3 regions of the Leuconostoc aquikimchii genome follow, and region 3 is predicted to be linked to each of the others. Evidence: riboswitches for the same ligand, from Rfam matches in the RefSeq annotation. Region 3 holds a riboswitch; each other region holds the start of a gene.

Region 1 (8,187 bases), 100 kb from region 3:
TAATATCGCAAATAGTAAAATTCCCCCCGCATAAAATACTAAATTTTCTACCGTTAGTGTGCGCGATACAACTTGATCTGTAAAGCGGCCAATTAACGCTGGTGACACCATTTGAGAAATTTCCGTCAAAAACAAAAAAAATAGCCCTAAAATGTAAAGCCGCTTATTTTGACGGAAAAACCACATTAATTTTCCAAAAATGTTCATACACATCTCCAATTTTATATGAAAGATTTATAAAAATATTTCTAATAAAAAATCATATACCTTTCATAAAATGATAAAAACAATTATAACACACGACTAGTAAGTAATAAACATATTAACTACAAACGCGATCAGCGACCAGGCTGCTGCCCACATCACTTGACGTTTGAGATGCATACTCATGACACCAGCAAATTCTCTAAAAAAAGCTGGCACACGATAAGTCAGTGGCACAAATCCGCCACGCCCTCGTGCCACAATATTTTGCTCGCGCGCTAGCAAAACACCCCGAAAAACATGATAACCACTTGTATAAAATGTGAAAGGTTGCGCCGAAAGTAGTTGAGATGTATATTTTAAATTTTGATATGTATTTCGTGACTGATCTTCTAGTTGTGTTTTTTCACGTGGCACGCTGTAGTGCGACACGGCCCAGTCACGCATTGCCTCAGCTTCACTACGCAATTGATCATTGCCTTGCCCACCAGAAAACACAATCACTGGATACGCTACCATTTTGTTGGCATCAGTCACTGCTGCTTGAATGCGTTTATCAACTATATTGCCAACACTATAGCCATCTGCCAGACCACCACCAAGCACCACTAAAGGCCCGTGAGTCGGCGCTTTTATCACGTAACCATATAACACACTACTCACAATAAATCGACTAAATTGCCATACAAAATATAACATCAACCATGGCGCACTCTGCCACCATAATGACCACTGACTAAACAACAATAGACTCACAAGATAACCACTGACTAACAAAGGCAACCCTAGTCGATGTGACTTTTTCCAACTATGTCTTACCATACTCAACATCAGCACAACACCAAAAAATACCGCCATACCATAGCCAATTTGCATAGATATCTTCACTATTTGTGCGGTTATATTAAAAAGATAGGCCATTGAAATGATGGCCCCAAGAACAATAAAAACCCCAAACGTACCGATTTGCATCGTCGCGGGATTTTTTTGAAATTGGTGGTATAAAGCCACTACTAATGCTATTGTCGTCAAAAATACAAAGGTTTCCATGCCTTTATTGTAACACGCGGCTATGCTTAAAATTTACTTGCAGCGCCTACTGGCACACGGACTAAGTCTAAATCAACCAGTCGTTCGGCAATTTGAACTGTGTTCCATGCCGCACCTTTCAACAAGTTGTCAGATACAACCCACATATGGAAAGAATCGTCATTTTCTAAATCTGGTCGTACACGCCCGACAAAAGTTTCACGTTTTCCTTCAGCATTTAAAGGCTGAGGATAGATTTGTTCTTTAGGATTATCTTCTAAAATAACGCCTGGTGCTTGACTTAGTGCTTCCTGAATGCCAGCAGCTGTAGCACCAGTATTTGGCGCTGTTTCAAAATAAACTGTCTCACCATGACCTACTGGCACAGGTACACGGACAGCTGTGCCTGTCACTTTAACTGACTTAGAGTTTTTGTCTCCGAACATGATTTTTTTAGTTTCATGAATCATTTTCCATTCTTCATGTGTATAACCATCATCTTCAAACACATCAATTTGTGGTAGTAAATTATAAGCTAATGGATAATGTTTATCAGCCCCTTTGACTGGCAAAATGTTAGCAACCATTTTTTCACCAGCATTATGGGCATTAGTTTGCGCGACTAATTCTTCCCATGCTGACTGTCCGGCACCAGATGCTGCCTGATAAGTAGACACAATGACACGACGCAAACCAAACGCGCGACGTACCGGTTCAAGTGCTACTACCATTTGAGTCGTTGAACAATTTGGATTGGCAATAATACCATTATGACCTTTTAAGTCAGCTTCGTTAACTTCAGGTACTACTAGTGGCACATTATCATTCATACGCCAAAAACTTGAATTATCCACAACAACCGCCCCACGTTTAACTGCTTCCGGTGCAAAACGTTGTGAGACAGAACCACCACCAGAAGCCAACACCAAATCAATCCCATTAAAACTATCTGGTGTCGCTTCTTCAACAGTTAGTTCTTGCCCTTTAAAGGTCAGCTTTTTACCAGCTGACCTTGCTGAAGCGAGTAATTTCAAACTGTTAACTGGTATAGTTGATTCTTCTAATTGTGACATCAATCGTGTGCCAACTGCACCAGTTGCGCCAAGTATAGCAATGTTATATGTACGTTCTGTCATGTTTATTTTCTCTCCTAATATTTTGAAACGGCACATCACCCTGTATTAATCAACCAGAACGCGATGTAAACGATCTTGCATGCCTGTTGTAATCTCCCATGGTGCTAAATCAGCGTGCTGTGCAACATCTTCAAGCGTATTTTCAAGTCCACCATCCTTGCCGATGAATGTGACTGTTGTACCCGTGGGGTACTCATGTGGCAACCTAATCATCAACTGATCCATTGCAACTTGCCCAACTATTGGTGCGTATTGACCATCAACAATGACCTTGAATCCAGACATTTTACGTAACCAACCATCACCATACCCAATTGGTACAGTGCCTATCCACTCGTCACCGCTTGTCGTGTATTTATGTGAATAACTAATGCCTTCACCAGCTGGTAATTGTTTAACAAAATTCATTTCACTACGCAGTGCCATCACCGGTTGTAAATTTTTGCCATCTGCCAACTCACCACGAGAAGGCTCAACGCCATATAATACAGTCCCAACACGAATCACGTCATGTGGTACTTCATCAGCATGATACATTGCTGCACCTGAATTAGCCACATGATAAAATTCAGGTTCTGGTAAACCATCTGTTATATCGTGCCACCGCTTAAGTTGCATATAAAAATAATCCGTCTCAACAGAATCTGATTCAGCAAAATGTGTTGATAAGCCAACATAATCAAAAATATCGTCGTGTGCTTGCAGATAGGTAATTGCTTCTGCTAGAGACTCTCGGGTACGAAATCCGATGCGCCCCATCCCCGTATCCACGCCCAACGTGATATGTAGTCGTTGCTCACCAGTTAAATACTGTACTGCTTCTTTTAACCATGCTAACGATACAACGGTGGCCATGACATGTTGCACCGCCATTAATTCAGAATATTTTGCTGGTGAAATACCTAAAATAAGAATTGGTTCAGTAATACGTTCATGTCGTAGTGCCAGCGCCTCGTCAATGATTGCAACAGCAAGCCCATAAACGCCACCTGCCACAGCCGCCTTAGAAGTTGGCACCAAACCTAATCCGTAGGCATTTGATTTGACTGCCAAAAATATTTTATCGGCACCAGATACTTTTTTAACCACCGCTATATTGTGCTTTAAAGCCTTTTTAGAAATTTCAATTCGCGTTGGTCGTGTAATTGCTTCCACCATATTTTACTCTTTTCATCTAAAATAAAAATCCGCATCTGCCAGGTGTGGCAGTCACGGATCGCAATAAAACAATCGTTTCTGTCATAGCACCCCGCAATTGCGACAGTCCATTAGTTCTTAACTAAATGGCCCAGCTTACTGATATGACAGTATCAGCGCTTCGGCTATAACCCCTTTTACCCGTTTCACAGTATCTATCAATACTCCGCGAATGACTCATGGTTATGGCAACCTCTATGATTTTCTCATTGTTTTTATTTTATTCTAATTTTTTTATTTTGTCAAACTTTGTTTTTTCGTATAATGATTACTTTTTGATTATACGGTTTTAATAGCCGATATATAACATCACGATTAGTTGTACGCCATTTATTTTGCCACTTTAAAAATAACCATAAATTTCGATACTGGTTCGGTCCGCCATGTAACCGATTACTGACCCACCTTTTTAATATATAGTATACATTTTGGTAATAAGGCAGGTCCAAAACATAAATGACATCAGCTAACGCAAAACAGTCCTGGCCTTCACGGAACTGAGCGCCTTCAATTATCCAGTCATTTTGCTGGATAACCACTTGTAGTAAAACTTGTATTTCTGATGATGTACGATGCCTATCTCCCGTTGCTTGTCGTACCCAGTTTAAATCATCTAGTGATGTCACTGGATAATGCTCAGTACTTGCTATTTTATGTGCCAAGGTTGTTTTGCCGCTACCAACTGGGCCAATAATTCTAATTTTCATCTTTTTCATCTAAAACAATCGTAGTGAAAACAGATGAATCATCGTTCTCTAATATGTGTTCGATAGCTACTTCTGTGATGGTCGCTGTTAAATCATACGTTTCATTTTTCAGTGCTATCATGAGATGCTCAGCTTGTAGTTGCGATAATCCTTGTGCAACAGTGACATGCGGTTGGTAAGGCAAATCTTCTCGATAATAAGGATTAAGAATTGGTTCAGCATATAAGGCATCATGTAGCTCAGTTAATATTTTTGATCCTTGATCAACCACTAACCAAACATAGCCATGCTCCGGATCTCCCGAAACGGCAGTCAGTCGTATGTCAAATTGTTGTTGTCTCTTAATGACATCAGTCACGACTTGAACAAGTGTTTCATCCGCCAAATCATTGTCAAAAGGGAAAACGAGTGAGATATGTGGTGCAATGTGTTGATACAAATTATCATAACAACGACGAATTTTGTTAATATCCGTCATCTGACTAAATTTAGGAAAAATCAAAACCGAACGCAACATAGTTCAACCTCACTTTTGCTATTTAGTATACCAAAAAACTACGCCCAGTGTTTGTTGCCAATCAACATGCTCATTCCCATACCACCAGCAATACATAACGTGACAATACCTAATGCTGGTCTCGATATTCGGTTCAAACTATTGAGCAACCTGGCAATTAATATCGCACCAGTTGCACCATATGGATGGCCGTATGCTAAGGCGCCACCCAATGGATTTAACTGTTGATCTTGAATATCTAATGCTTGTTGACAAAGAATTCCTTGTACGGCAAAAGCTTCATTCAGTTCCACAACATCAATATCAGTTATTGACAGTCCGTGCTTAACTAATAACTTTTGCGTTGCACTGATTGGGCCTAACAGAAATTGATCAGGTGCCAGACCCACAAACTCATAGTCCAAATAATAGCCTTGTACGGCTTCACTTGGGTCAAATTTTTTAAGTAGTACCGTGCCAGCACCATCGTTAATCGGACAACTATTGCCGGCCGTTACGACGCCTTGTTTAGAAAAAGCAGGCTTTAGTTGCGCCAATTTTTCTAAACTAGTCTCAAATCTTGGACATTGATCCTGTGTCTCTTTCATGTTTTCTGACTCAAAAGCATAAATTTCTCTATCTAATAATCCCATTTCAAAAGCTTGTTTCGCCTTTTGATGACTTCTAAAGGCATATGCATCTTGTTGTTCTCTCAAAATATGATATTTTTGACTCATATTTTCTGCTACAACACCCATATCTAAATCTAGTTGGCCTGTTGGTACCATTGGAAAACGCGCTCGCACAGCTTTAGTATCACGATCAATGATGAGATTGGCCAGTGAGGTACTTTCGATACCACCGGCTAGTACCAATGATGCTTGTCCACTCATAATCGTCTGTACGCCAGAAGCAACCGCCACTAAACCAGAAGCACACTGACTATCCACTGTGTATGCTGGGGTTGCAACTGGAAAATCTGCTGCCAACGCACAGCGGCGTGCTAAGTTGCCCCCTTGATTGGTCACATTTCCCAGAATAACTTGATCAATCTGTTCTTTTGAATAGCCAGGTAAGTCAGCTAACTGCTGTCGGATCAAGTTTTGAAATAACATTTCTGGTGTTTGCTGTGCAAAAATACCATTTATTTTACCAATCGGTAATCTTTTAGCACTCACAATACTTACTCTGGGTATTATATGATTCATGACCATCGTCCCTTCATAAAATCATTTGTTAACAAAGCTCTTGAAATTTTTTGTTGCGGTGTTTTGGGTATATCATCAACAAATATATAGCGCACCGGTGCTTTATATTTTGGCAAATAACTGGCTACATGACTGATCAATGTCGTTTCTGTCTCATTTGTGACTACCATAGCTACTATGTTTTCACCGTATACAAGGTCTGGCACACCAAAGACAATCACCCGCTTTGTCAGTTCAGATAATACGTGCTCAACTTCACTTGGATAAATTTTATTGCCACCGTGATTAATAATATCACTTTGCCGTGCCAACACATATAACCGATGATCTTGATAATACCCCACATCGTCGGTCATAACTGCTTTAATCGGATAATCATGGCAACCAACATAGCCACGGAACAGGTAAGGACTACTAATTATCAAGCGTTGTTTCTGGTCAACCTGTACGGTCACTGCCGGAAATAATTCACCAACATCATTCGGTTGCTTTTCTTGCATCATTTTTTGCCATGAAACCAGACTCGTTTCAGAAGCACCGTATAATTCGTACAAATCGTGTTTTGGATGACTGATTTGCCATTGTTTGACTAACTTATTTTGTAATTCGCCGCCACACGATACAATACCTCGTATATTAGCATTGTCTGCCCAACTCGTATCTTTTAGCCCTAAATAGGTTGGTACCGTATAAACAATTGTCGCCTTTAATAGTCGCATTGGTTGATGACGGTCAAAACAATAAAATGTTTTCCCAAGATATAAGCTCAACAATAGTGTGTGCATGCCTAAAGAAGTCGCCATTGTACTAGTCGTCATCACAATCTCATCATTTTTCATATCAAACACGTCAAAACAACGTTCAAAACCAAGTCGCCATGATTGCCAATCACGTTGATAAATTTTGGCATTGCCCGTTGTACCCGAGGTCTTACCTAAAAAAAGCATACCTACCTGTGGTTGACTATTTTTTTCGTCACTCACAGGTTCTGCGAGCCACTGCCACTGACCAGCAAGTGATTTTAACAAACTGGTCACATTTGGCACATCTTGTTCTGTCAAAATAATGGGTATAGCACCCGCTAAATGACTGGCTATAAATTCAGAAATGAACTCGCGCGTTTCTTTTGCGATTAAAACCACATATGGTGCCTTTATACAGTGTGTATCAACAATTTTCTTTGCACTATCATATAAGTTTTGGTAAGTATAAACCTGACCATTATCCATAACAGCGACACGCTGTTTGTATTTTTTTGTTAACTTCTGAAAATCAAATATTTCAGCCATTTTTTAATAGATCTTTCTAAAACGCCAATGACGTCCGTGTTTGTACTTTTCTGACTGCCAACGCAACGATCACAACAATCGTAATTTTCAAAGCGCTCGATAGCACAAACGGTGTCATTCCAGCTGCAATACCTGCTGCAATGGACATATGCATACTCATAATTAACCAAATCGTACCTATCGTTAAGTTAACCACTGAAGCTAAAATATTTGTCACAATTAATCCCCACACATTGGCCCATTTTTTAAAAGATAGACCGATAATTGGTGCGAACAGCAGAAATGACCATAAATAACCAGCTGTTGGTCCGGCTAAAAAAACAAAACCACCTTTGAAACCAGCAAATACTGGCAATCCAAAAGCGCCCAGTAATAAATACAATCCAATAGCTGTTAAACTCACACGCGTTGAAGACACCGAGGCTACCAAAGCAACAATAAGTGTTTGTAAAGTCATTGGAATTGGTCCAATATTAATCGCTAATGGTCCGACAGCAAGTAATAATGCTGTTAGTACCGCAGTAATAGCGATACGCTGTGTATTTGAATTCATTTTTTCTCCAATTTTTTTATTATACGTTGACAATTAACCCTGATAAACATCATTTGGTAATTGTACTTTCAATACTTCGCCCGAATTAATAATCTTAATATCATCACCCGTATCTACCAGCAATTGTCCTTGTTCATCAATTGCTTTAGCTACGCCCGTTACGAGTTCTTTGCCATATTTAACTGTTATAGTCCGACCTATAACAATATTACGCTTACGATATGCTGTCAGAAATGATCCGTCAGTGTATTCCGCATATAGTTTGACAAATTCATCGCATAACGCAGCGACAATTGTATTACGCGATACTGTCAATTCTGTCACCATACCACCAACTTTATTTTCTAGCGTGGCATCTAAATTTTTAG
Region 2 (8,187 bases), 940 kb from region 3:
CAATCAACTTAGCAGTTTGTACAGCAGTCCCTGAGGGCGAATCAACTTTTTTAGGATTATGTGTCTCAACAATTTCCACGTCAGGAAAATATCGTGCAGCTTGTTGCGCAAATTGCATTAATAATACAGCTGAAAGGCTAAAATTCGGTACAATTAAAATACCATGTTTTGATTGCCCACGTAATTGTGTCACTTGCGCTTCAGTCAAACCAGTGGCACCAATAACTACCGCCATGTCATGATTGACTGCCCACTGCGCATTTTCAAACACAGTAGCTGGCGTACTAACATCTAAAAATATATCCGCTGCTTCAGTGATTTGATCGTGTGTTGTCCAGACAGGATACTGACTTTCATGGCTGTGACCACTTAAAATACCAACAATGTCATAATCAGTTCCTGCTAAACCAGCTTGAATAGCTAAACCTAATTTACCAAAACCACCAGCTAGAATTATTTTTGTCATGAATTAGTCTCCAAAAGGCCATCTAATGTCTGTTGTTCTTGTTTTGTTAAGGGCAAGATTGGTAAGCGTGCCAAGTTTTTAACCAGCCCCTTTTCATGCAATTTTGCTTTAACAGGTGCTGGTGATGGAAATGCAAACAAAGCGTTCATCCGCGGTGTTAGGTAGCGTTGTATGCGACCGGCCTCACGCCAATCATTAGCATTCATCGCAGCAAATAATGCGGTCATTTCATCCCCATATAAATGTGATGCCACCGAAATTGTTCCGGCCCCACCTTGCGCATATGCAGCCAATGTTTGTGCATCTTCACCTGTATAAACAGCAAAATCTGCCGCCTGCGTACGTTCAATTTCAGCACCTATAAACTCTGCTGAAGTTGTCTCTTTGACTGCATTAATATTAGTGTGTTGTGCCAATGTCACAACACTATCAACAGTCAAGCCAACTGCTGAACGGCCTGGAATATTATACAACATCACTGGCTTAGTTGCTGCATCTGCTATTGCTGTAAAGTGTGCAATCATGCCACTTTGACTTGGCTTATTGTAGTATGGCGTCACTGCTAAAATGCCATCAACGTGCGCAATAGCACTCAATTCACGGGCATTTTTGATAGATTCTGCTGTATTGTTTGTGCCAGCATTAGCTATTAACAACACCTTGTCCCCAACATAATCGGCAATATATTGCGTCAAAGCTAACTTTTCGTCATGTGTCAATGTTGGTGATTCACCAGTTGTGCCAGCAATTACAAGTCCCTGAGTGCCATGCGTTAGCAAGTAATCAATTACCTGTTTGAGCGCTGAATAGTCGATCTCATTTGCTTCATCAAAAGGCGTAATAATAGCCGTAATTAAATTAATATTTTCATACATCGCTTTTTCCCCTGAACTCTACTTCATTTGTTTCACTGCAACAATTGCATTTACTCTACTGATCCATTCGCCATGCCATAAAATTCTTCAATGCTGTAAAACCAGGCAATAAGGCGCCCTCGTCTATCGTTAATTTAGGACTGTGTAATGCGTGTTCATCATTGACGCCTAACCACAACATGACCCCTGGAATTTGTTGTAACAAGTACCCAAAATCTTCCCCAGTCATCGCTGGTTGTGCAATTTCAAAAGCAATATCATCACGTGATTTCATAAATTCAATTAACTGTCTTGCTAACTCTGGATTATTTTCAACTGGTAAATAACTGCCACTTTCTAGCACAACATCAATTGTTATATCATTAGCCAATGCAACGCCTGCAGCAATCTGACGAATACGGGTTAACATAATTTCCAAATCAGCGCGTGTCATACTACGTACTGTACCTTCCAAATGGACATTATCAGGAATCACATTGTTAGCTTGTCCACCATTAATGACCCCAATACTCACCACGCCACCTTTAATTGGATCAACTGCACGCGAAACGACCGTCTGCAACTGCATAATTAATTCTGCTGCCGCCACAATAGGATCCTTAACTAAATGTGGATAAGCTGCGTGCCCACCTTGACCATGAATATCAATTACTAATTCAGCCGTGCCCGCAAATAAAGTGCCAACTAGTGTACTTAAAGTCCCTGCTGGTAAATCTGGTTGATCATGAATGCCATAAAACTCATCTGGTCGCCATTCACCTTCAAAAATCCCTAAATCATACGCCAGTTTACCACCGCTTTTAGCTTCTTCGGCCGGCTGAAAGAACACAATAAAATTATCCTTAGGTTGATGTTGACTAAAGTATTGCACCATTCCCAATGCCAAACTCATATGTACATCATGTCCACAAGCGTGCATAATACCAGCATGGGTTGACTGAAATGATAAACCAGTTTGCTCTACAATTGGTAATGCATCAATATCTGATCGATAACCAATTGTTCGCTTTGGGTCACTCCCTTGAAAACGGACCAAAATAGCCGTTGGTAGTTCTGCAACTGTACGAATAGTCATCGTATCGTTTTGCCAATTGGTTATTTTGTTCATTAAGTAATCATGTGTTTGAAACTCAGCCAACGCAAGTTCTGGAATTAAATGCAAATCCCGCCGATACTGTTGTAAATTTTCAAAAGTTACTTCAGCCATTATAATTCTCGTAAGGCGTCAATTAAGGCAGTCTTTTGTTGTGTTTGTGAATCAATTTTCTTAATTACCTTGGCCGGTACCCCCGCCACGACAGTATTAGCTGGTACATCTTTCGTCACAATGGCACCAGCTGCAACGACTGCGCCATCGCCAACTTGAACACCCTCTATGACCACAGCATTGGCCCCAACCAAAACATTATTGCCAATACGGACTGGTTGCGCAGAAGCTGGTTCGATAACCCCTGCCAAAACAGCGCCCGCACCAATATGTGAATTCGTGCCAACAATCGCACGACCACCAAGTATTGCACCCATATCAACCATCGTGCCCGCACCAATTTCAGCACCAATATTAATGACTGCGCCAAGCATAATAACAGCATTATCGCCAATTTCAACTTGTTCACGAATAATAGCACCAGGCTCAATGCGGGCATTAATGTGCAACTTATCCAGCAGAGGTACAGCTGAGTTGCGTGCCTCATTTTCAATATAAACACTTTCACTAGGTAAATTAGCAATCAATGGTTGCACGTCAGACCAGTCACCAATTAATTGACCAAATGAGACACCACCAAATTGTTGCACATTAGCTGGAATTTCACCATCTAAAACACCTTTATAAGTGACTTTTACAGGTGTCACTTTTTTAGCATTGGCAATAAAGTTAATTAGTCGTTGTGCGTCACTTTGTATTTCTGTCATGAGTATTTAGTTCCCTTTTGTTTGTTTTAGTTTTGTTGTCCTATAAGCGTATAGCTTATGATTTATCACTTTTTTCTAACATGTAATCTTGATCCAAGGCTGTTAAGTTCGCATACGTTTCACGCGCAACAACTAATTGATGTTTGCCGTTTTCAACAAATACAACAGCCGGTCTTGGATTGCGATTGTAATTTGATGCCATAGCATATCCGTAAGCCCCAGTTGCCAAAACAGATAAAATATCGCCCGGTTGTGTTTTGGGTAGCGCTTGTTGCCAAACTAAAACATCCCCTGATTCACAATATTTACCTGCCACACGCACAACTTCTTGAGTTGCTGCGTTCGGATTATTAGCCAAAACAGCCTCGTAATTTGCCTGATACAACGCTGGTCGAATATTGTCTCCCATACCACCGTCAACTGCTAAATAGTGACGCAAATCAGGAATATCTTTCCGCGAACCAATCGTATAAAGCGTTTGCCCTGCTGAGCCAACAATTGAACGCCCAGGTTCAATCCAAATTTCCGGCATTTTCCAATCGTACTCGGCTGCTTTACCCTTCAAAGTACGAATAATGGCATCTGCATATTCACTTTCAGGTAAGGGTTGATCTTCTGCCGTATAACGAATACCAAACCCACCGCCAACATTGATAACAGCTGGTTGAAATCCCCAACTTTGTGCTGTTTCTGCTAGTAGTGCCGCATTTTTTTCAAAGCCAGTCACATCAAAAATTTGTGAGCCAATATGTGCATGGAGTCCACGTAAATTAAAATTTTCATCCTGTTTAGCAATATCATAAGCTGCTTTAGCTTGCCCAGTTAGCAAATCAAACCCAAATTTAGAATCTTGTTGCCCAGTACTGATAAACTCGTGTGTGTGGGCTGATATGCCTGGTGAAATTCGCAGTAGTATGTCTTGTTTCACCTTATTTTCAGCAGCAATTTCTGACAATAATTGTAATTCTAAGAAATTATCGACAATAATTGTCCCTACACCCTGGGTAACCGCCATCGTGAGCTCATCCCAACTTTTATTGTTACCATTAAAGCTTAAATGTTTAGGATCAAATCCAGCTGCTAATGCCGTAGAAAGTTCACCACCAGAGACAATATCAGCATGAATGCCTTCTTGCTGTGCCACTTGATAAATGGCTTTGGTAGCAAACGCTTTAGAGGCATAACTCACAACATAAGGCACATTTTCTTTTTCAAAAATCGCCTTAAAATCACGCATAGTTTGACGAATTTTAGTGACATCGTATACATATAATGGCGTCCCATAAGTTTGTGCTAAATCAATCGTGTCAACAGTGTCAATTGTTAAATGTTGCGCTGTATTTGTTGGATAACTCATATACTCTCCTAAGTCCTATTTGTGCCATTTAACTGTACACAAACTAACTACTTCCCCTTGATTTCACATAAAAAAGCCTTTTGTTCGAGACTAGGTCACGGACAAAAGGCTTTTGTGTTTAGCAATTTTGACTGTTCCATAGCTCACCGTTATGACTAACGACAGTCTAATAGTTATTAGCTATTAGCCCAACAACCGTTCATTTATTGTGAACGCTCATTTCGGCGATATCCCCTTTGACTTATTTAACCTGTTAAAACAGCTCAGATAAGCGACTTATGTCAACCGCAACCTCTATGTGAAATTAAATTTTTATGTTGTAGTAATCATAACTTACTGACTAAAAAATGTCAAACTTTTAATCTAGTATTCTGTATCAATAAAAGTTAGACCAAGTTCTTTACCATACCGCCGAATCGTTGACTCTGCCAAGTTCATTTCAAACGACAAATCAATGTAGCTTGTCATGCCAGCATTAAACAAGGCAGCTACTTGAACTTTACGCTCATCTTTACCAATGGCCGACTCGGTTCCAAGCGCCCGAACACCATGCCCCACAATATCATTTGCAAGTTCACTGTCTGGTTTTTTATCCCGTTTTTCACGATCACGATAAGCCTGTGCAGCAGACTTGACATCAAGCATCGTCACTTTGATGTCGTCAGTTAATTCAGATTTTTTTCTAAACTGATAATTCATATCACTACCTCAAAAAAGTGTGCGATTGATAATCTCATTGCCATTAACAGGCAATGTCACACCATTCTCATATACTGTTTCTAGTAAGTCTTGCCCAGTCTCATGTTGAGAAACTGTTACTATCTTATTATCACGTAAAATAACTTTTAGTAGACCCGCTTTTGATGTTTTAGTCACATCAGTTTTAGGCTTTTTTTGAATATTAATTTTATCACCAGCGGCATTTTCAGCATAAGCTGCTTTAATTGCAAAGCGTTCAGTGTCACGTGTGAAGCCTTCTTGTAACAAACCACCGCCAGAGCCAACCACTAAGTTGTCTGTAGACCAACCAGCTTGCATGATTACTTCGTAGAGCGACACAATCGTATCTGCTTTCATGCCATCTCCCTGAATAACCCCGACGTTATGTTGCAACACCTGATAGCCTTTATCATTGGTCGTTGTCCCAAAAATATCTGCTAATAAAGCTAATACTTGTAAATCAATCGTTTCTGGATCACCAGAATCAGGACGTAAAACAATGCGTCCTGTACGTTTGATAATACGATCTTTAATTTCTGGTGAACCAATAACTTTTTCAATAAAATGCAACGCATCATATGAGTCAATCACAAGCGACAAAATAGCATTATCTGGGGCACGATCTAGTTGCGCATTGACATAATCAAGCTCGCCTTGACCAGCACCATAAGCAGTTGCTACTGAATGCTCAGTCGCCCAAACTGACAAAGCACGGCCAGCAACACCATAGATGTCGTTAAAATACTGTGATGCTGCCATGTTATCAGATCCCTGAAAGTGTAATAAATGCGCAGCGCCGCCACGTTTACCAGTTTCAAGTGATGTCGCACCACGCAAACCAAAATCGTTAACAGCTAGTGTAATTCCAGCTGGTGTGCCTGATTTTTCAAACAATGGTACCAAGCGTTTTTTAATATATAAGGAATTAGTTGCAATTGTCGTTGGGTACCAAACGTGCATGAGCACAACCTCCAACGCATTCAAACTCGTTGCAAACCAATCAGCTGTTGACTCAATTGTGAATAAAGCATTACCGGTTGGCACTTCAAGTCCTTCAGGCAATGCTTTAATTTTAACTGGAAAATAGCCTAAATCGCGCACCTTTTCCCAAACTGTACGATTAAAATAAGTTGACGTGTTAAATGTCATTTTAGACACTTGCTCGGCTTCATCAATCATAGCATCTGTAATCGGGCTATGAAAATAGTCATGTAAAATCATAGACAATCCAAACCAACTGACTGTATCAAAACGACCACCCACACGTGCTTCGCCATAAGAATAGAGTTTCGTAATGTTTGTTGGATACTGTAAATGGTGCGTTAACTTGTAAGCATCTGTTGCTAGAATCAAATTCTCCGTCATTAACTTATCTCCGGCAAGTCCGTTGTAATCATTGTTTGTGTGACATCTGTGAAGCGAGTGCCATTCGTTCGTAACAAGCGCCAATCATATTCTTTATCGTCATCAAATTCATCAATGTAAGGCTCAAACTCACCTTCTGTTTGCAGGATTAAATAACCTGCAAAGGCAGTGACAAAATCCGTACTAGATGTCACAACTCGTGTTAATTTACCTTGATCAAAGAAACCGACAGCTAACTTATCACCTTGCCATTGCCCTTCAAACGCCCATTTGAGCGTAATCCAGTCAGAAGTTGTGATACCAAGATTCATTAAATAATCCAATGACAAACGAATATGTATTGGATGTTTTTCTGACTGTGTTGCCATGCCTTGTGCGTCAAACTGGCTTGAGAAAATACCAACCAACGCTTCTAATTCACCAATGGTTGGCATATTTTCTTCGTTTTCAAACGATTTGACTAACGCCACATCGATGTCCAGAGCATCGCTAATTTCTTCGGCAGATATGCCAGTTAATTGTTGTAGTTTTTTTAAATTATTCATAACTTTATTATACTAAAAAAAGCCACCGCAAGGCAGCTTTATTTTTTTGATTTTGTTATTTTTTTGGTGCGTTGACTAATCACCACCGAGCGAACAATCCCAATAATTGTTGGTAACAGTGTTATCAGAGCAATCCCTAAAATAATCACTGAAAAATGTGCGCTGACAAAAGGAATATTGCCAAATAAATAGCCGGCCCCTGTTGCAATCAGACTCCATGAAAAAGCGGCGATCACATTATTTCTTAAAAAATGACCATATGGAAACTGACTAATACCAGCCACAAAAGGAATAAAGGTCCGCACGATGGGCATGTACCGCCCAATAATAATCGCTGCTGCCCCACGTTTTTCAAAGAAAGCCTCTGCTTCATGAATATGAGTTTCCTTGATAAAACGACCAACGACTGGATGTCTAATGAGCTTGTACCCACCCGTACGGCCAATCCAAAAATTCAAGGAGTCCCCTGCTACTGCAGCAACGAAGAACAAGACCATGAATACCCAATGATTTAAACCGGCATGCAAGCCAGCTGGTGTTGCCGCAACAGCGCCAGCGGCAAAAAGTAATGAGTCGCCAGGCAAGAAGGGCATGATAACGACCCCTGTCTCTATAAAAATAATGGCAAATAAAATGAGGTAAGTCCATGGTCCAAATTGTGTCACTAAAGTAGCGATGTGCGCATCAATATGGAGGATGAAGTCGATTAAAAACATGTGATTGATGTATTTCGTCAAACCATACAAGGCTTGCGTGAAACACGTTCCCCTAACTTAATTTTTTCAATAAGATTAGTGTACCACAATTTTTATGTCAAACATAATATACAAACAACACAATGTTTTTTTAATACATGATAAAATAGGTTTTGGACAAATTTTGTCCGTCTACTAGATATTGCAACACTTACAAAATAATCTGTTGTAAAGTTATATTAGTGTCAAA
Region 3 (8,187 bases):
ACATGACGACGAATAGATATCATCTTATTGAAAAAAAGCATCTCATTGATGGCCATCGGGTGGCCTATTTTTCGGAGAAGTTTTTAGGTATTAAACCTGACATTTCAATGAAAGAAAATTTGCAGACTATTAAACGAACAATCAAAAATGTCGCTGAAAATTATGATGATTTGCCAGAACATGAAGCACTTGCCACAACACAGGCAGCTATTTATGAAGCATTAGAATCGGGTAGCATTGATACTGAAACGATTGCTGAAAAAGTGTTTTCGGATAATGAATCAGCAAAATCGTTATATAAAGAACAAATTGCTGAAAAAATTGTGTCTAAAGAGATACCAGTAGAGAACACACAAAAATATGAGAAAAAATATCGTGTTCAAAAATTTAAACTGGACTCAGGTATTGAAATTTCAATACCAATGGCTATTTATCAAGACAAAACAAAGGTTGAATTTGTTAATCAGGCTAATGGCACAACGTCCCTAATTATCAAAGACATTGAAACCATACTGAATAAGTTTACGGTTTAACCGTTTAATTGCTATAATTAAAGATAACGACGTGATGAAAGGAATACAGTGAGAATATGCCATATAAAGATTCTTATGTTGCCAAAATACGCGAATTAGTGGGTCATGAGTTTGAACTTGTTATGCCAACAACTGATGTTGTGATTGAAAATAAAAAAGGCGAATTATTGATGATTTATAATCGAGACTTTTCTGGATGGGCCTTTCCAGGCGGTTATATTGAACCAGAAATGTCATGGCAAGAAAATGCAGCACGTGAGGTGCTTGAAGAGGCTGGTACGCATGCGAAGCCTGATAAATTAAAATTGATGGGTACGATATCAGGTCGCAGTTTTGTTGCGCATTATCCAAATGGTGACACGGCAAAACTTTATACGACTGTTTTTCTACTAAACGAGTGGCTATCTGAAGATAATGCTGTGGACGAAACAGAAATAGATGCTAAAAAATGGGTGTCACCGCAAACAATCGAGCATATGCATTTAACTTTTTCTGGCCAAGCAGTTTATCGCTTATATCGTCAATATCAAAAAACAAATAATGTACAAGTGCTGACGCTCAATAGTGAGCTACAACGATTTGTGGATGCACAAAATGGCGAGATAGTTGGGGTCAACACTTTTGAAGATGCACAAAGTGAGCTTGAAAATGGTCAGAAACAAACGCACTGGATGTGGTTTGTTTTACCACAGCTACAGGGATTAGCACGTAGCGAGCGGGCAAACTATTATGGTATTCATGATCAACAAGAAGCACATGAATATTTGCAGGATGTTATTTTAAAGCAACGTTTGGAAAGCATTATTGCCACGACACTTGTATTAGATACTAGTGATCCAGTTAAGTTACTTGGCGCAGTTGATGCTGAAAAATTTCAAGCGAGTTTGACGCTATTTAGTCAAATTAGTGATGATAATTTGTATCAACAAGCGTTAGATAAATACTTTAATGGTCAAAAACATGCAAAAACATTAACATTATTGCAGTAAAAAATCATGTCACGTTATGACATGATTTTTTATATTAAGCCCCAGTATAATCAGGCGCTAACTTATTAACCGGTGGGGTAAATTTACGCATTGACTCAGCTAGATGAACAAAATTTGTTACCAAATGATGATTTGGCGCTTGGGTGCCATTCTTATCTGCTAAATCAGCAATCCAACCGTTGATGTAGTCAACTTCTGTGGGACGACCCTTCACAAAATCTTGATACATTGAGGGAAAATGAAGTGGGTTGGATACGTTGGATACATAATCAACTTGAGCAACCATGTCATCACGTGTTTCGATTAATGCAATACCAGCAGCCTCAGCAGCATCATAAGCCTCATTAATAAGAGGACGTGCGATGCCTTCTAAAAACCCATCATAAGCCATGAGTTGGCCCATACGTGATTGAAACATAGTAGCAATAGAGTTTTCAACCGCATTAAAGAAAACTTTAGTTAATAAAGTACCCAAGAAGTTTTCAGTATAAGACGGATTTAGATGGGCCGCTTTAAAATCAGTTTGTAATGCGGTCATGGTTTCCGAAGGTTTCTCAGTAAGATTGGCATAGACAGATGAACCAGCACCTTCATCACCCATAAAGTCAACATCACCAAAATCATTTAGTATCGTAGCAATCATGGCTGTACCACCAATAATATGGTCGTCATCAAAATATTTTTGTAACTTTTCGATATGGCCCATACCATTCATGGCACCTAAAGCGGTTTGACCGGATTTGAATTTTGGTGCTAAACGATCTAATGTATCCTGTAATTGCATTTGTTTCATAAAGAATATCCAAACATCTGGCGTACCCTCATATGATTCTGGTGAGAAAATGTTAATTTTTATTTCATGACGTTCCTTATGATCACGTGATTTCCACACTTTATTACCTTGAATAATTATTTTATCAAGGCTAGCTTGTGTTGGTTCAATAAAATCTACTTGAACACCTGCATTTTCTTGCAGTAATATACCATATCGTAACCCCATAGCACCTGCGCCAACTATTGCATATTTCATATATTAAATTCTCCTTTTTGGTTATTAATGGTATAATTCTAATCTTTTTCACATTGTAAGTCAATCTAAATTTAATTTTTTTAACTGGGAAGTTATTGTGATATACCGTATAATATATTTTATAAGTTGCAAGTAAAGGAAGTTTGATATGTCTAAAGAAATTTATTTAACAGGTGACCGGCCAACAGGTAAGCTACATATTGGTCATTATATTGGGTCATTAAAAAATCGTGTACACATGCAAAATTCGGGTCAATTTGATCCATTTGTGATGATTGCAGATACTCAAGCTTTTACAGATAATGCACGTAATCCAGAAAAAATTCATCAAGCGTTAACAGAAGTGGCTTTGGATTATTTGGCAGTTGGAATTGATCCAGAAAAAACAACTATATTTGTCCAATCACAAATTAAAGGATTGTTTGAACTCACAGAGTATTTTATGAATTTGGTATCTGTTGCTAGGTTACAACGGAATCCAACTGTGAAGGCTGAAATTTCACAAAAAGGTTTTGGAGAGGGTATTCCAGCAGGATTTTTAACTTATCCTGTGTCACAAGCAGCTGACATTGCTATTTTTCGTGCAACAAAAGTGCCGGTTGGGGATGATCAAGAACCAATGTTAGAACAGACACGTGAATTAGTACGTTCGTTTAATCATGCGTATCATTCTGATGTTTTGGTTGAACCCGTTGGCGTGTTTCCGCCGAAAGGTCAAGGCCGTTTACCAGGTATTGACGGTAATGCAAAAATGTCTAAATCACTAGGTAATGGTATTTATATTTCAGATGACACCGATATTATGGCCAAAAAAGTGAAAGCGATGTACACAGATCCACTGCATATTAACATTTCCGATCCAGGGCATGTCGAGGGTAATATTGTTTTTACCTATTTGGATATTTTTGACACGGATAAGCAACGTGTGCAAGATTTGAAAGATCAGTACACAGCAGGCGGATTGGGTGACATGAAGCTTAAAAAGCATCTGATTGAAGTTATGGAAGCTGAAATGGCACCTATTCGGGCACGCCGTCAAAATTATGCGCAAGATATTCCCGCAGTTTTGCGTATGTTACAAGAAGGTTCTAATCACGCCAATGTGATTGCTGAGGAAACGATGAAGGATGTCCGTCATGCGATGGGTATAGATTATTTTGGCTAGTAGTTAAATTAAAAAAATATAGCACAACGACAGGGTCGTTGTGCTATATTTTTTGTTACTGACTTGTAGTTATTATTGTGTATTAGTCGTGTCATCGAGAGTACTAGTACTTGTTGGCGTGCTATTGTCACCAACTGGGCGTAACGATGTGGCAATCGTTGATAAGTCAGCAGGTATTGTACCACCATATGGGCGACCGGTTTGTTTATGTGTTAAATTTAAGGTTTTACGTATGAGATTAGTTGTGCGCTGTTTCTCTTTTTGAGGGATAACTTCATAGGACACGTTATTACCTTCAGAATCAGGGTAACTTGTACTAACACCCTGCATGTGCTCGGTGACAATATTATTTTTGGCTTTGATATATTTGCTAGCCATTGTTGTCATGTCGCCAAAAGTTAAATCAGTACGGACATTACTTGATATAGTTGCCATAAACTTTTCATTTAACAAGGTTGAAACATTGGCTGATTTTTTAATCAAACCTTCCAGTACTAAACGTTGACGTTTTTGACGGCCATAGTCGCCTTCAGGATCATCATAACGCATCCGAGAAAAGGCCAGCGCCGCATCACCGTTCATTTTTGTTTTTGATGCAGACCAAGTTTCACCGTTATCATCAGAATGTTCAAATTTGTTGCTATCTTTATGAAAACGGTAAAGATTGGGACCATAATCATGTGCAGTTTCTTGGCTATAAGTGAAATCAAGTGGTGAGTCCACTGAGATACCACCAACTTGATCAACCATGTTGGCTAAGCCCCCCATATTGACCAAAGCATAGAAATCAATGGGGATGTTTAGAAAAGCTTCAACAGTTTTGATTGAGGTTGCTGTTGAGCCGTAAGCGTAAGCCGCGTTAAGTTTTTGAGGGAAAGTATCCTCATAGCCAATAATGGATACCATGGCATCACGAGGTAAGGAAACCATTGTCGTCTTTTTTGTGTCTGGATTAATCAAGAGGAGCATCATCGAGTCTGTACGACCACGATAGGTGCGGCCAAGTTCACCAGTGTCTGTACCATATAATAAGATTGAAATGGGACGGCCACTTTTTACAACATTGGATACATTACGGGATTTAGTTAAACCTGCACCAGCGTAAGATTTGGCAACAACACCTTTTGCGCTATTAATTGTTCGCCATACAAAGAAGCTACCGATAATTACTAGTATCGCAATTAAAAAAAGAATAATGTTGCGTACTTTATGATTAGGGCTTTGATGACGTTTTAAACGTGAGTTTGGTTTAGGTTCCATGATGGTAGCGCTCCTGATATTTAGTATGGCGTAGTTAAATGAATGAGGATAGGGTATGGATACTAATTAAAAATCATATCTTACTATGATACGATACAGAGATAAAGACAATATTAAATTATAACAAAAATTAATCATTTTAAAAGACAACATTGTATATAATGGTACAATTATCGTGGTAAATAAACAAGAGAGTTAATAAAATGTTAATACAGCCTGATAAACTAAGAAAATTATTCATAGCCATATTTAGTGTACTGTTTTTATTGTTGGCTATTCAAGTGCGCTTTGATATGCTATTTATGCATGTTATTGATAATGGTGCAGCATTGGTCATTCAAAACTTAATACCACGTGGTTTACAAGTTTGGATTACTTTTGGTGGCATATTTGTGCACTATTGGATTGTGATACTAGCGATGGCGATTATTTTTAGTTTGCTTTATTTTATGAATTATAAGATTGCTATGTGGTGGTTTATTGTGACACAATTATTGGCCATGATATTTGCATTAGCCATGTCATTTATTCTGCAAATTCATTGGTCAGCTGGGCCTAAATTGGGGCCAACCATCCCTAATTTACTATTGTTATGGTGGCTACAATTGTTAGCAATTGCGGCGGTGGTTATTATGCCACGTTTTGTCAAAAATCGTAGGATACGTCAGGGATTGACGCTGCTTGTTATTATACTTTGGGGGCTGATGCTCATGGCATGCATGCAGCGCCACGATATGCCGTTTTCAAGTGGATTAGGGTCATTATTTTTCGGCTATTTCTGGTGGCAATTTAGTGAGTATTACTATCGAAAACGCGCAAAGCATTGGCAACGCGTATTAGAAATTGACACGTTAATTTAAAAATGATATGATATTCAAGTTATCAAAGAGGTTGCAGCCAACATGAGTCACGTGAATGAGTCCGCCGAGGATGTTGAATTGACGTAAAAGGGAAGGTTGCCGAAGTATCATTCTTGGCAGAATAATATTGGGCTAATAATTAATAATTGTTAGACTGTCACGGCAACGTGATGTGCTTTGGAAAGTTGATTAAACGATGACTTTTTGAACCTCTTTCTATATATTTTAGAAAGGGGCTTTTTATTTGCCCCGAATAGGGAGAAATTTTTATGAATGAGCAACAAGGTGGGATGAAACGTAATTTAAAAACCCGTCATGTATCTATGATTGCTTTAGGCGGTTCAATAGGGACAGGACTTTTTGTTGCTTCAGGAGCAACGGTAGCTCAGGCAGGGCCCTTTGGCGCAATTGTAGCTTACTTGGCAATTGGGGTCATGGTGTATTTTTTGATGACCAGCTTGGGTGAAATGGCAACTTATGCGCCAACCTCTGGTTCATTTTCTGATTATGCTGGTAAGTATGTTGATCCTGCTTTAGGTTTTGCCATGGGATGGAACTATTGGTTTAACTGGGCAATTACACTGGCAGTCGATATTGTGGCAGTCGGACTCGTATCCAAGTTTTGGTTTCCTAATACACCGGGATGGATTTTTTCAGCCGTTGCTTTAGTGTTTATCTTTTTAATTAATTTGTTCTCAGTAGGCGCATTTGGTGAGGCAGAGTTTTGGCTATCACTGATTAAAGTGATAACGATTATTGCTTTCCTTATTGTTGGATTGGCTACAATTTTTGGTGTGATTCATTCTGATGTGAATGTCATGAAAAACTTATCCGTTGGCAATCATGGATTTGTTGGCGGACCACAAGCAATTTTATCAGTCTTTGTGGTTGCTGGCTTTTCGTTTCAAGGCACAGAGTTAATAGGTATTACAGCTGGTGAGGCTGAAGATCCTGATAAGTCAGTTCCAAAGGCAATTAATCAAGTATTTTGGCGTATTTTATTGTTCTATATTTTAGCAATTTTTGTTATTTCAGCATTGGTTTATTACCGTGATCCACGTTTGTTAAGTTCTTCTACAGAAAATATTGCGGTGTCACCTTTTACAATTGTTTTCAAAAATGCTGGTATTGCATTTGCGGCAAGTTTAATGAACGCAGTGATTTTAACGTCGATTGTTTCATCGGCAAATTCTGGTTCTTACGCGTCGACACGTATGCTTTATGCTATGGCACGTAAAGGCGAAGCACCTAAAATATTTGCTAAGTTATCTACGCGTGGTGTGCCAGTTGCAGCCTTGGTTTTGACAACGATTATTGGTTTGTTGGCTTTCATTTCTAATACTAAAGGTGGGTCAGTTGCCTATACGTGGTTAGTGAATGCTTCCGGTTTGACAGGCTTTATTGCTTGGGTTGGTATTGCCATTTCGCATTACCGTTTCCGACGTGCCTATCTTGCGCAAGGCAAAAAACTGAGCGACCTTAAATATAAAGCAAAATGGTTTCCTTTTGGACCAATATTTGCTTTAATTATTTCTATGGGTGTGATTATTGGTCAAGATCCTGAAAGTTTCACAAATTTAAATTGGGAAAAAATAGGTGTCACTTATTTGTCGGTACCACTGTTTATTATTTTGTTTGTGGCCTATAAAATTCGTTATAAAACAAAAAAAATCAAATTAGAAGATGTTGATTTAACACAACATCGATAAAAAATATAGAAACCAGTATATTAGCTAAAATAGCTGATATACTGGTTTTTATTAGAAATAAAATAAAAATTTAGGGGATAAGTTACAAAAAGCACGAACTTATTGATATAATAAAATCATTATATTATCGCAATAAAAACGTTTAATAATTTAAAAAGAAAGGCCAATTATACTATGAGTCCTATATTTATGTTAAGTATTAACTTACTTGCCGTGTATTTTGTCTTTTGGTTGATTAGGCCAATTAATTTTGCAAAATTTATGCCATATACACCAACCCAAGCGGCTTTTTTGAAAATTGTTGTGGCAATTGTGTTTGGTTATTTGTTAGCAAGTTTTTTCATTACAATAACCAATTGGGTGGTAGCAATGCCAAGTGCGGTGTTTGGAAAGTAGACAAAAAGCCACTAATAATTATGGTATAATTGATTAGATTATGTAGACAGGTCGGCACGTTAGTGCCCATTTATAAAAATAATAAATTTGGAGAATAAACATGGCAAAAGATATTGGCATTGATTTGGGAACAGCCAATGTTCTCATTTATGTAGAAGGTAAAGGGATTGTATTAAATGAGCCTTCAGTTGTGGCGGTTGACGACAAAACAGACCGCGTGTTAGCTGTTGGTTCAGAAGCTTATC

What was found. Region 3 has a riboswitch for lysine ahead of AB3K24_RS01705 (amino acid permease). Riboswitches for the same ligand answer to the same signal wherever they lie in the genome.
Region 1: linked by a shared signal. The riboswitch ahead of alr (alanine racemase) and the one ahead of AB3K24_RS01705 (amino acid permease) in region 3 are both predicted to bind lysine.
Region 2: linked by a shared signal. The riboswitch ahead of lysA (diaminopimelate decarboxylase) and the one ahead of AB3K24_RS01705 (amino acid permease) in region 3 are both predicted to bind lysine.

Annotation. Positions count from the first base shown of each region.
Region 1 covers NZ_JBFPER010000001.1:230,600-238,786, reverse strand. The annotation lists gene AB3K24_RS01245 (ABC transporter ATP-binding protein) at 1-207, opposite strand, end outside; gene AB3K24_RS01240 (YdcF family protein) at 304-1,236, opposite strand; gene AB3K24_RS01235 (aspartate-semialdehyde dehydrogenase) at 1,281-2,369, opposite strand; gene alr (alanine racemase) at 2,415-3,527, opposite strand; lysine riboswitch at 3,604-3,772, opposite strand; gene AB3K24_RS01225 (P-loop NTPase family protein) at 3,809-4,273, opposite strand; gene AB3K24_RS01220 (2'-5' RNA ligase family protein) at 4,263-4,790, opposite strand; gene AB3K24_RS01215 (thiolase family protein) at 4,829-5,977, opposite strand; gene AB3K24_RS01210 (AMP-binding protein) at 5,974-7,266, opposite strand; gene AB3K24_RS01205 (biotin transporter BioY) at 7,283-7,819, opposite strand; gene AB3K24_RS01200 (biotin--[acetyl-CoA-carboxylase] ligase) at 7,853-8,187, opposite strand, start outside.
Region 2 covers NZ_JBFPER010000001.1:1,272,287-1,280,473, forward strand. The annotation lists gene dapB (4-hydroxy-tetrahydrodipicolinate reductase) at 1-466, opposite strand, end outside; gene dapA (4-hydroxy-tetrahydrodipicolinate synthase) at 463-1,341, opposite strand; gene AB3K24_RS06295 (N-acetyldiaminopimelate deacetylase) at 1,397-2,548, opposite strand; gene dapD (2,3,4,5-tetrahydropyridine-2,6-dicarboxylate N-acetyltransferase) at 2,548-3,255, opposite strand; gene lysA (diaminopimelate decarboxylase) at 3,311-4,612, opposite strand; lysine riboswitch at 4,744-4,917, opposite strand; gene AB3K24_RS06310 (hypothetical protein) at 4,976-5,311, opposite strand; gene AB3K24_RS06315 (nicotinate phosphoribosyltransferase) at 5,321-6,697, opposite strand; gene AB3K24_RS06320 (helix-turn-helix domain-containing protein) at 6,697-7,242, opposite strand; gene AB3K24_RS06325 (VTT domain-containing protein) at 7,281-7,958, opposite strand.
Region 3 covers NZ_JBFPER010000001.1:332,716-340,902, forward strand. The annotation lists gene AB3K24_RS01675 (nucleoid-associated protein) at 1-533, shown strand, start outside; gene AB3K24_RS01680 (DUF1810 family protein) at 590-1,522, shown strand; gene AB3K24_RS01685 (ketopantoate reductase family protein) at 1,557-2,552, opposite strand; gene trpS (tryptophan--tRNA ligase) at 2,701-3,717, shown strand; gene AB3K24_RS01695 (LCP family protein) at 3,790-4,977, opposite strand; gene AB3K24_RS01700 (phospholipid phosphatase) at 5,181-5,837, shown strand; lysine riboswitch at 5,855-6,023, shown strand; gene AB3K24_RS01705 (amino acid permease) at 6,107-7,546, shown strand; gene AB3K24_RS01710 (DUF1146 family protein) at 7,721-7,942, shown strand; gene mreB (rod shape-determining protein) at 8,043-8,187, shown strand, end outside.